One region of the Neobacillus sp. Fa239 genome, then DNA from elsewhere that is predicted to be linked to it. Evidence: riboswitches for the same ligand, from Rfam matches in the RefSeq annotation. Region 1 holds a riboswitch; the other holds the start of a gene.
What was found. A riboswitch is a leader RNA that binds a small molecule or an ion and turns the genes downstream of it on or off. The one in region 1 is predicted to bind lysine.
Positions count from the first base shown of each region.

Region 2: it holds a riboswitch for lysine, as region 1 does, so the genes downstream of both, ACZ5XR_RS21320 (aspartate kinase) here and dapA (4-hydroxy-tetrahydrodipicolinate synthase) in region 1, are expected to answer to the same signal.

Region 1 is NZ_AP041611.1:183,618-187,430, forward strand. It holds rRNA gene ACZ5XR_RS00825 (23S ribosomal RNA) at 1-276, shown strand, start outside; rRNA gene rrf (5S ribosomal RNA) at 472-588, shown strand; tRNA gene ACZ5XR_RS00835 (tRNA-His) at 621-696, shown strand; tRNA gene ACZ5XR_RS00840 (tRNA-Ile) at 702-775, shown strand; gene ACZ5XR_RS00845 (hypothetical protein) at 834-1,019, opposite strand; gene dapA (4-hydroxy-tetrahydrodipicolinate synthase) at 1,185-2,066, opposite strand; lysine riboswitch at 2,193-2,373, opposite strand; gene ACZ5XR_RS00855 (alpha/beta fold hydrolase) at 2,488-3,297, opposite strand; gene ACZ5XR_RS00860 (alpha/beta fold hydrolase) at 3,316-3,813, opposite strand, start outside.
Region 2 is NZ_AP041611.1:4,301,857-4,305,669, forward strand. It holds gene ACZ5XR_RS21315 (YslB family protein) at 1-87, shown strand, start outside; gene ACZ5XR_RS21320 (aspartate kinase) at 209-1,432, opposite strand; lysine riboswitch at 1,545-1,722, opposite strand; gene uvrC (excinuclease ABC subunit UvrC) at 1,790-3,562, opposite strand; gene trxA (thioredoxin) at 3,688-3,813, opposite strand, start outside.

The DNA of each region.
Region 1 (3,813 bases):
GCGCAGGAAATTTGAGAGGAGCTGTCCTTAGTACGAGAGGACCGGGATGGACGCACCGCTGGTGTACCAGTTGTCTTGCCAAAGGCATCGCTGGGTAGCTATGTGCGGACGGGATAAGTGCTGAAAGCATCTAAGCATGAAGCCCCCCTCAAGATGAGATTTCCCATAGCGTCAAGCTAGTAAGATCCCTGAAAGATGATCAGGTTGATAGGTCAGAGGTGGAAGCGTGGCAACATGTGGAGCTGACTGATACTAATCGATCGAGGACTTAACCAAATAGAAAAGCGGAGGCGACTGTTCAACTTCGAGAGACGTTGGAGAGCCGGCACTGCAAATCCTGCTTTTTGGATTTGTAGGGACGGATCGAAACGGCCGAGAAGTTAGGAGCCGAAGCTAGACAGATTACCTCGTTTTTACGGAAACTTCTTCTGCATTATCTAGTTTTGAGAGAACGATCTCTCAAATAAATAGTCTGGTAATAATGGCGAGAAGGTCACACCCGTTCCCATCCCGAACACGGAAGTTAAGCTTCTCAGCGCCGATGGTAGTTGGGGGCTGTCCCCCTGTGAGAGTAGGACGTTGCCAGGCTAAGCCCCTTTTGGGGCTATTATTTTATGATGGCGGCTGTGGCGAAGTGGTTAACGCATCGGATTGTGGTTCCGACATTCGTGGGTTCGATTCCCATCAGCCGCCCCATATTTGGGCCTATAGCTCAGCTGGTTAGAGCGCACGCCTGATAAGCGTGAGGTCGATGGTTCGAGTCCATTTAGGCCCATATATAAAAGAGCGATTACCGATAATGGGTAATCGCTCTTTTATTGAAACAAAAAACATTAAGTCTCCAATATTTGTTTCTCTTTTTCAATTTCTATAGCAGAAGCAATATAGGCAAAACCATTCATAATAAAGTAAATAACATTGGATTGGACCCGATCCGTTTCTCCTAAATAAGTGTTTATGATAATGATGCCGGAATATAGAATAACAAAAAATAAAGCAATTTTATTGAAAACTTTCATCCTCATTCAACTCCTTTTTAGGAATCTAATATTTAATCATATTTGCTTTAAGCTATTCTTATTCCAGCGTAAAGGTGCCATAGTTACAAGCGGAATACTTGTGAATAAAAAAAGCTGGCAAACTCCAGTGCATTATGGAGTTTTGCCAGCTCGTTTTTATTTTTTTTAGGCATTGATTTTGCTTGACGGAAGGATACTTAAAAGAGTGCTTTTTTCTTCATTGCTTAAAGGGACCATTGGCAGGCGGACGCCGCCTACATGGATACCGCTCATATTTAAAGCAGCTTTTACCGGTGAAGGGCTTGGCGCAACAAATAATGCTTTCATAATCGGAAGAAGACTGCGATGTGAAGCTGCTGCCTCTTGCACATGGCCATTTTTAAATTGGTTAACCATTTCTTGCATTTCATTACCTATGATATGGGATGCAACTGAAACAATACCGGCGCCGCCGATAGCTAAAACCGGAATGGTTAATCCATCATCTCCGCTGTACAATGTAAAATGACTCGGCGTTTTACTTATAATTTCGGCCATGGAATCTAAGTTTCCGCTTGCTTCCTTGATAGAAACAATATTATCAATCTGTGCAAGTCGAACAATGGTCTCAACGGACAGATTGACCACACTTCGTCCCGGAATATTATAAAGCATGATTGGTAGTTTCGTAGATTCGGCAATCGCTTTAAAGTGCTGATACAATCCTTCTTGGGATGGCTTGTTGTAATACGGCGCAACAAGCATAATTCCATCCACTCCAACTTCTTCCGCTTTTTTCGTTAAGCTGATCGATGCTCTCGTGTTATTGGAACCCGTACCGGCAATGACTGGAACTCTTCCGGCAGCAACTTCGACAACAAATTTAAATAACTCTACTTTTTCTTCTGTTGTTAGTGTTGGGGACTCGCCCGTTGTACCGGCAATGACCAATCCATCAGTTCCATTGCTAATTAAATAGTTTACTAATGTTCTTGTAGCGTTAAAATCAACATCGCCATTTTGATCAAAAGGCGTAACCATCGCAGTTAAAACCTGGCCAAAATTCATCAATTCTCACCCTTTTAAAAATATTTTTTAATATTTAGAGGTGGTTAAGGCCCTTCAAATTCAACGCAAAAAAGCAGCAACGAGGGTTCGCTGCTGCAGTAGAAACGTAAAGATATCAGTTCCTATGCGTGAGATAGCCCTCCATATAGTTTCCTATATGACAGTTCTGTATTTTTTCAACAGCAGAACCAGCTTCAAGTCCAATGAGAGTCATTGAAGCTTCGGCAAATTCCCCTTTCCATAATCATCACGGGACCTCATCATCCTCAAACTATGTACTAATGGTCTTTGCACCTCTATCCTCACTTCAAAAGGTATGAAGTAAGAAAATATTTAATTACTATTTAATATATCAGAAGTTTCCTAGAATTTCAAGTGGGGTCAGTCCCCCGCTGCTTTAACGCAGCGGGGGACTGGCCCCCTATCTTTTTAAGAAATCGATAATATGGGAGTTAAATTCTGCAGGCTTTTCCATATTGAGCATGTGGGCGGTATCTGGGAGTGTAATTTTCTCTGAGTCTATTATTTTTGAATGGAGGTAGTCGGCAATCTGCCCAAATTCAGGGAAATCATATTCTGGGGTGATGATTAATGTAGGAACCTTGATTTGATTGACGATTGCCATATAATTCGTTTCCGGAAATATTAATTTTCCAGTTCCTCTTTCTTTTGTAAAAGAATGACGAACCATATCAGAAAACTGCTTTTGAACCACAGGATTCACCTCTTCCAATTTCCGAAAGGGACCTGCTGTCCACGCCTGGCACATCAGTTGGATGGCCTTTTCTAATTCCCGTTTCTGATAACACTTGTTCATTTCTTCATCATGCTTTTGCTTCTGTGGAGACACCTTTGTCCATCCCGTTAGTCCTGTGGAAGCAACAATTAAGGAATCAACCATTTCAGGATGTTCCAAGGTGAAATCAATACCCAGCTTCCCACCAACAGATAGGCCAAGTAAATTCATGCGTTCGATATTCAAGTATTCTAGTAAGCTCTTAATATCTTTTAATAAATGGTAATCCTCATGATGCACATGTGAACGACCATATCCTGGCAAGTCAAAACGAATGACTTGAAACTGCTTGGATAGCTCATCAAATTGGGCATCCCACATTCTCGAATCGACTGGAAGGCCGTGTATCATCACTAATGGCTTGCCTTCACCTTTTATTTCGTAATACATTTTTGTTCCATTGATCGCTGCAAAACTTGCTTGGCTAGTTACCATGTCGTTCAACTCCCTCAATTATAGTTTTAGAAGAAATTCGAGAATTTCCTGATTGAACCGTTCTGACTTTTCCAAACTCATAAAGTGTGCTGCATCTGGAATGATTCTCTTTTCGCTGTTAGGAATCTGCTTTACATAAAAATTAGCAATCAGGTGATAATCGTGAAAATCTAATTCCCCAACTAAAACAAGTGTTGGAACATTGATCGCTGGTAATAGATTTCTTGTATCCCCTGTCGGCAGTGGTGTGCCCTCCCGCAGAATAATCGAAAGTGCCTCTTGGAACATCCGTTCAACTAAATGGCAAATTTCATCCAACCCTGTATTATTACGATAGGGGCCGTAAATACTTTTCCATTTTAACAGTCGAAGCATTTCAGCATCATTTTTTTCGCGATAGCATTCTTGAAACCTTTTAAAATAATCTTGAAGTTCGAGGGACCATTGATGCCCAACCATCCCTGGACTAGCCAGTATGAGACTTTTCACCTTCCCAGGGTATTTCAGGGTAAAAGT
Region 2 (3,813 bases), 1.6 Mb from region 1:
GTCATCTCCGAAGCCTTTGAACACCCCATCAAAAAATCAAACAAAGTCCTATTCACCGTAAAATGGGACCAAAAAGACACCATATAGGTGACAACATTTAGGTGACAGGCACCGTTCGTGGACAAAACACCCTGTTTTGTCCACGTAGGGTGGACACTGCAAAAAAGCTTTCATGGGTTCGATCCCGTGAAAGCTTTTTTGTTATTTTTTACTCAGCAACGGCTGAGAGTTCAAAGGCATCGTGGAGTGCTTGAACGGCTTTAAGCATGCTTTTTTCTTCCACTACCGTTGATACTTTGATTTCAGAGGTGCTGACCATTTTGATTTGAATATTTTGCTCGGCGAGCACTTCAAACATTCTTGCTGCTACCCCTGGATTGGAAATCATTCCGGAACCGACAATCGACACTTTTGCCAGCTGGTTTTCCGCATCAATTTGCTCATAGTTAAGCAATTCTTTGTTGTCTTCCAAGACTCTTAATGTCTCCATTAAATCTTCTGTCTTGATCGAGAAAGAAAGATTTGCCGCTCCTGCCTCAGTGGTGCTTTGAATAATTATATCGACGTTAATATGGTGCGCCGCCAAGGTGGTAAAAATGGTGGATAAACTCGTTAATGAATTGGCTAGACCCAATACAGTTACTTTCGTAATTTCATCCTCAAATGCGACACCGCGGACTACTAGATTTTGTTCCATTGTTGCTTCCTCCTCAATCACTGTTCCTTCGATTTTCTCCATACTTGAACGGACTTCTAGTCTCACTTGATAATTTTTTGCAAATTCAACTGCACGCGGGTGCAGGACCCCTGCTCCCAAATTGGCTAACTCGAGCATTTCATCATAAGAAATAGATAACAGCTTCCGAGCACCTTTAATATATCTTGGGTCTGTCGTAAATACTCCGGTAACATCCGTATAAATATCACATCGATCAGCTTTGAGTGCAGCTGCTAATGCTACGGCAGTTGTATCAGAGCCACCGCGGCCGAGTGTGGTAATTTCGCCGTTTTCAGTGATGCCCTGGAAACCGGCAACGATCACCACTTTGCCCTCAGACAGCTGGCTTTCAATTTGCTCTGTCCTTACATCAGTAATACGGGCATTCCCATGGACTGGTTCTGTGACAATCCCTGCCTGCCAGCCGGTAAAGGAAACAGCTTGCAGACCTTTTTGATTTAATGCCATCGATAATAATGCAATGGATACCTGCTCCCCTGTGGTCAACAGCATATCCATTTCACGTTTGCTTGGCTGCGCAGAAATTTCCTTTGCCAGCGTGACGAGGTGGTCCGTTGATTTTCCCATAGCCGATACGACAACAACAACATTGTTACCGCGTTCGGTTTCCGCTTTAACCGACTCCGCCACATTCATTATTCTTTCTACACTGCCAACGGAAGTTCCCCCGAATTTTTGCACAATTAATCCCATTGTTTCTCCTTCTTTCAGCTAGGCTTCTCCATATTTTTCTCAAAAAAAATAAAAAAGCAATGAGAGAGTATCTCATTGCTTGATCAACACGAAAAAAATTCATGCGTATACAATGTAAGATAGCTCTCCAAGACATATGTCTTGACAATCCAGTATTTATTCAACACAGGACCAGCAAAGAAAGAAATGAGACTTCCTTCACTTCGGCGAGCAAACCCTTTCATGGTTCTTCCTTGAAGCTCATCCTTCTCAGAACCATTACTCTTGAAGCTCGCACCTCTACCTACACTTTAATATAAAAGTGTTAGTAATATAATTTTCACTCATTATAGCATAGTCCCATTTTTGTGACAATGCCTAGGACTGAAGTTTTTTGATTAATTCCTCCGCGACATTTACAGGGATTCCAATCGCTGTAAATTCCTCTATACTCGCTTCTTTCATTTTTTTCACCGAACCAAACTGTTTTAACAATAGCTTTTTCCGTTTTTCACCCACACCAGGTATATCATCAAGGAGGGATTGAAATGCACTTTTCCCACGGGTCTGCCGATGGAACGTAATCGCAAATCGGTGTACCTCATCCTGAATTCTTTGCAGCAAATAGAATTCCTGGCTGTTTCGGGCAAGAGGAATGATCTCAAGTGGATTCCCGTACAGTAATTGCGAGGTACGGTGCTTTTCATCTTTTACTAACCCGGAAAGAGGAATATCCAACCCAAGCTCATTCTCCAGCACGTCCCGTACTGCTTCAACATGACCCTTCCCGCCATCGATGATAATCAAATCCGGGAGCGGAAGTTCCTCCTTTAATGCCCGTGAGTATCTTCTCCTCGTAACTTCTCTCATCGATTCATAATCATCCGGACCTATAACCGATTTTATTTTATATTTGCGGTATTCCCGTTTATTCGCTTTTCCATCCGTAAAAACGACCATAGCAGAAACAGGGTCTGTCCCCTGGATATTTGAGTTATCAAATGCTTCAATGCGGTGAGGTGTATAAATTCCAAGCAGTTCACCTAGGTTTTCGACTGCTTTAATCGTTCTTTCCTCATCTTTTTCAATCAGTGAGAACTTTTCGTTCAAAGCAATTTTTGCATTCTTAATCGCCATTTTTACGAGATCCTTTTTTTGCCCCCGCTTAGGCTGCAACACTTTTACTTCTAAAAGCTGTTCTGCCATTGCCAAATCCACTTCATCCTGAATGAGAATTTCCTTTGGCTTAAAATGATTGGCTTTCTGATAAAATTGACCCAAAAATGTAAGGATTTCTTCCTCTGGCTCATTATAAATCGGAAACATGGAAACATCCCGTTCAATCAGCTTCCCTTGGCGGACAAAAAAGACCTGCACGCACATCCACCCTTTATCAACGGCGTAGCCAAACACGTCTCGGTCAGTAAAATCGGTCATCGTGATTTTTTGCTTTTCCATAATCGTTTCGATATGAACGATTTTATCACGGAATTCCTTGGCCCGTTCAAAATCAAGCTCTTCCGCAGCAGCTGTCATTTTTTCCGTTAATTCTTTTTTAATATCCGTAAAACCGCCATTTAAAAACCGGGTAATCTCATCAGTCATCTGCCTATACTGTTCTTCAGCAATATCATTTACACACGGTGCCAGGCATTGTCCGAGATGGTAATACAAACAGACCCGATCAGGGAGAGTTGAGCATTTTCTTAATGGATAGAGACGATCAAGAAGCTTTTTCGTTTCATTCGCTGCTCCAACATTCGGATATGGTCCAAAATACTTACCTTTATCTTTTTTGACTTTCCTCGTAATGATTAACTTCGGATGCCTTTCCGCGGTCAGCTTGATAAACGGGTAGCTTTTGTCATCCTTCAGCATGATGTTGTATTTGGGATCATATTTCTTGATTAAATTTAATTCAAGAAGAAGTGCTTCAATATTTGATGAAGTCACTATATATTCAAAGTCTTCAATTTCATTCACAAGCCTTAAGGTCTTCCCGTCATGCGATCCGGTAAAATAGGAGCGGACACGGTTCTTTAATACCTTTGCTTTCCCCACATAGATGATTGTCCCTTGACGGTCTTTCATCAAATAGCAGCCCGGCTGGTCTGGGAGTAATGTCAGCTTTTGCTTGATTGTTTCATTCATTTAGGCCACTCCGCTCCGTCCATAATTTTTCTATATCGATAAAATTGTAAAACAAACCTAATATAAAGGAAAGTTAAAAAAACCTTAGCCGATAAAAATCAGGCTAAGGTTTTTTTAACTAATAATTAAATATGCTTTTCTAAAACACCAGCTAGTGCTTCTTTTGGCTGGAAGCCGACTACCTTGTCAACGACTTCACCATTTTTGAAAACGAGTAATGTAGGAATGCTCATCACGCCATATTTAGCAGC